DNA from 2 places in the Priestia sp. VA7 genome. Region 1 is predicted to be linked to the other one. Evidence: riboswitches for the same ligand, from Rfam matches in the RefSeq annotation. Region 1 holds a riboswitch; the other holds the start of a gene.
The links. A riboswitch is a leader RNA that binds a small molecule or an ion and turns the genes downstream of it on or off. The one in region 1 is predicted to bind cyclic di-AMP.

Region 1 (2,203 bases):
AATTAGAGCTGTTGTGCCTTGAATAAAATAATAAAATCCATTTCGTCCAAACACACTCGATGCAATTTGTGATACAACCGTTTCATCTGCTTTTGGAGAAATGCCAAGCCAATAAGCTAAAAACGTGATGCCAGAAAATAAAACGGCTAAAATACCGCCCATCAGCATTAATGTATGAACAGCATTTTTTGCACCTGGCTCTTTAAAGTTAGGCACTGCATTTGAAATAGCTTCTACACCTGTCAATGCGGAACAGCCTGATGAAAAAGCTTTTAATAATAAAAACAAACTAATACCTGGCACTACTGTACCGAGAGATGGATGCAGCTCAGGTGAAACTTGACCCGTCGCTATTTTAAATAAGCCTACCGCTATTAACAAAATAAGAGCAATAACAAATAAATAAACCGGATAAGCTAATACGGAAGCGGATTCTGTTACACCACGTAAATTTAAGACGGTAATAAAAATCACCAGCAAACACGCAATTACTACATTGTAATGATGCAGCGTGGGAAAAGCCGAAGTTAAAGCATCGGTTCCTGCTGAAACACTCACAGCAACTGTTAAAATATAATCCACCAACAATGATCCCCCAGCGATAAGCCCGGGATTTTCCCCTAAATTGGTTTTCGAAACAATATAAGCTCCTCCGCCTTGCGGATACGCATAAATAATTTGGCGATATGAAAGAATTAAAGCCGTCAGCAGAACCAATACCCCAAGCGCAATTGGAATCGAATACCAATAGGCAAGGACGCCGACTGTTGCAAGTACAATCAAAATTTGTTCTGTTCCATAAGCCACTGAAGATAAGGCATCTGACGATAAAATAGCCAGTGCTTTAAGCTTACTAAGTTTTTGGTCGCCTAACTCTTTTGTTTTAAGCGGCTTTCCAATCAATAATCTTTTGAGAACTGAATAGTTCACGTAATTTCCCTCCGATGATTGCTTAGCTACTATTTACTGTTCATTGCTAAACTCCGTTACAAGTTCATAAATAAGTGATATTATCCCTAAAAAGTACCTTTTTATGTTAAAAAAGCGCACAAAAAAAACACTAAGGGTTCTCAGCGTTTTTACACAGCTTAAACCTCCTCTCCAAAACGCTTATGGGGTTAGCTGTCGGATTCGGGCTATGAGAGTAGCCCTACCTTTTAAAAAAAGGATTCACCCCAAGTGACAATGCACAAATTTGGGTCCCCCACTTCTGACGAATTAAGCGATAACAGGTCAATATAATTTTCGGTTAAAGGGTATGATCGATAACATGTTTCTTTCATAACTATCCTTTGTTCTTAGATAATATACTCCCGTACAAATGGTTTGTAAAGCATTATTTTACGTAAACCATAAAATAGTGCTTAAGGCACTTTTAACAGAAAAACAAAAGGTCTTCTGCCCGCGTACAGAAGACTTTTTTGCTTTAACTTTTTGCTTTTAAAACGGCTGCTAGCTTGTTTTTCGTTTGAGGACCATAAATGCCATCCACATCATAAGGAAGATACACAAGCTGAAAACGTCTGACTGCATCTTTCGTTTGAACTCCATATATTCCGTCTACTGACCCTACTTTAAAATTAACTGCGTTTAATGCTTTTTGAAGCTGTTTCACGGCTTCTCCAGAATCACCTTGTTTTAAAATTCCATTTGGAAGTGGATATTGTTCCGAAGGTGGAGTTGGTGACGGTGTTGGAGATGGGTTTGGTGAAGTTCCTGAAGGAATAACAATTGTTTTTCCAACCTGTAGGGTTAAAGGATCAGAAAGCCCTTTATTTGCTTCTTGCAGCGCTTGTACTGTTATTCCGTACTTCTGTGCAATACTGTACAGCGTATCTCCTTGCTTGATCGTATACGTTTTTGTACCTGGTTCAGAAGGTGATGGATTTGGTGTCGGTGTCGGTGTCGGTGTTGGAGATGGTGATGGATTTGGAACTGCACGCCGAGGTAAATTTAAATATACGGCAATTCCTTTAGCATACGATTCACCCATACTTTTTAAAAAAGCTTCATTTTGAAGAAGTGCTGCATCGGCGCTCCTATCAATAAAAGCTATTTCAGTGAGTACTGCAGGCATATTTGTTAAGCGAAGCACCGCATAATTGGCTGATTTTCGTCCGCGATTCGGATGATTATACGACAGCAGCGTTGGCTGTACTTGACCGTGCACAATCGATTGAAACGTTTTACTGGCATTGCTAGC
Region 2 (2,203 bases), on a different contig from region 1:
ACAGAGTTTGCTCCTGTTTCGTCAACTGGGCATATGATTATTGTGGATGACCTGTGGTTAAATTCCAAAGAATTATTTTCATCTCCAGTAGCTAATACATTTAAAATTGTTATTCAGCTAGGTTCGATCTTAGCAGTAGTAGTTATTTTTAAAGATCGTTTCATTAATTTATTAGGATTGGGAAAAAAGCCAGCTGCTCCAATTGGACCGACAAATCGCTTGAATTTAATGCAGGTAATTGTTGGACTGTTACCTGCAGGAGTGTTAGGACTTTTGTTTGATGATTACATTGATGAACATTTGTTTTCTTTAAATACGGTACTAATTGGCTTAGTAGTCGGAGCTGTATTAATGATTCTAGCAGATTTGTTTGGACCTAAACGTCCGCGTGTAGAGACGGTGGACCAAATGTCTTATGGACAAGCACTGGGTATAGGACTGTTTCAATGTATTGCTCTTTGGCCAGGTTTTTCTCGTTCAGGCTCAACGATTTCAGGAGGGGTTCTTCTTGGAATGAGCCATAAGGCAGCGGCAGATTTTACATTTATTATGGCAGTGCCAATCATGGCAGGAGCAAGTGGACTTTCATTGGTTAAAAACTGGCAGTATTTCACATCAGATGCACTACCGTTTTTTATTGCTGGTTTTATCAGCGCCTTTATTTTTGCGCTGGTATCTATTCGCTTTTTCTTGAAATTAATTAATCGTATCAAATTAGTACCATTTGCACTATATCGAATTGTTTTAGCAGCTATTCTATATTTTGTATTTTTATAAAAAAATACGCGTGTTCTTTATTCCCTTAAACTTCTAATAGAGACTCAAAGAGCAAGAAAAAGCTATTGCAACATTGCAATAGCTTTTTTGCATAAATATATATTATCGCCTTTTGAAAGCGTTTTATAAACATAGGTATTGACAAAACGTGTCGAAAAATAGTAAATTAATATTTGTGCAGTATAAAGTTAAGTAAAAGTAAGACTTCTGTTTAGTTTTATTGACTGTAAAAAACGTATGACAACGTATAGATCGTTTTAATTTTATAAAAACTGAATAATAAGCTTAATCGTATAGAGCGGGGGAATCATTATCGGCAGTAAAGCTGCCTTGGGGTGAATCCTTACAAAAGGTAGGAAACTCTCAATTCCGAATCCGACAGTTAACCCCGTTTGCTTCATTGAGAGAAAGAGCCCAAAATAGCGTAAGTAAAAGGCTGTTCTTTCTTAAGAATAGTCTTTTTTTGTTTTTTCAGAAAAGTATATACAAATGTCATACATCTTTGGGGAGGTACATCTATGAAAAAAATTCGTTTTGGTTTGGCTACGCAGATTTTTACCGGATTAATCCTCGGTGTTCTTGTAGGGGTAATTTGGTTTAATGATCCGCGTGTAGTAACATACCTACAGCCGCTAGGAGACCTGTTTTTAAGATTAATTAAGATGATTGTTATTCCAATTGTTATCTCAAGCTTAGTCGTTGGAGTTGCAGGAGCAGGGAGCGGTAAACAGGTCGGAAAGCTCGGCGTTAAAACCATTCTCTATTTTGAAATTATTACGACTTTTGCAATTGTAATCGGTGTATTGATTGCTAATATTTTTCATCCTGGGCAAGGTGTAGACATTCATTCAGCACAGAAGAGTGATATTTCACAATACGTTGAAACATCCGAACAGCAAGAAGGAAAGTCAGTGGCTGAAACTTTCTTACACATTGTTCCGACAAACTTTTTCCAGTCAATTGTTGAAGGAGACATGCTAGCAATTATCTTCTTTACAGTGTTATTTGCACTTGGAGTAGCGGCAATTGGAGAAAGAGGAAAGCCAGTTGTACAATTCTTCGACGGTGTTTCTCACGCAATGTTTCACGTGGTAAACCTTGTAATGAAAGTGGCGCCAATTGGTGTATTTGCTTTAATTGGTGTAACAGTTTCAAAATTCGGCTTAGATTCACTTCTTTCATTAGGAAAGCTTGTTATCTTAGTTTACTTAGCTTTAATTTTCTTCCTACTTGTTGTATTAGGAGGAATTGCGAAATGGGCAGGAATTAACATTTTCCACTTATTCCGCTATATGAAAGATGAACTATTGTTAGCATACAGTACATCTAGTTCTGAGACAGTTCTTCCGCGTATTATGGAAAAACTTGAAAAGATGGGCTGTCCAAAAGCTATCGTATCGTTCGTTGTACCAATTGGTTATACATT

Region 2: linked by a shared signal. The riboswitch ahead of AC0C45_RS27845 (cation:dicarboxylate symporter family transporter) and the one ahead of AC0C45_RS04140 (APC family permease) in region 1 are both predicted to bind cyclic di-AMP.

What each region holds. Positions count from the first base shown of each region.
Region 1 covers NZ_JBVQPN010000001.1:795,631-797,833, reverse strand. The annotation lists gene AC0C45_RS04140 (APC family permease) at 1-930, opposite strand, end outside; cyclic di-AMP (ydaO/yuaA leader) riboswitch at 1,093-1,235, opposite strand; gene AC0C45_RS04135 (N-acetylmuramoyl-L-alanine amidase) at 1,427-2,203, opposite strand, start outside.
Region 2 covers NZ_JBVQPN010000014.1:19,512-21,714, reverse strand. The annotation lists gene AC0C45_RS27850 (undecaprenyl-diphosphate phosphatase) at 1-777, shown strand, start outside; cyclic di-AMP (ydaO/yuaA leader) riboswitch at 1,050-1,189, shown strand; gene AC0C45_RS27845 (cation:dicarboxylate symporter family transporter) at 1,296-2,203, shown strand, end outside.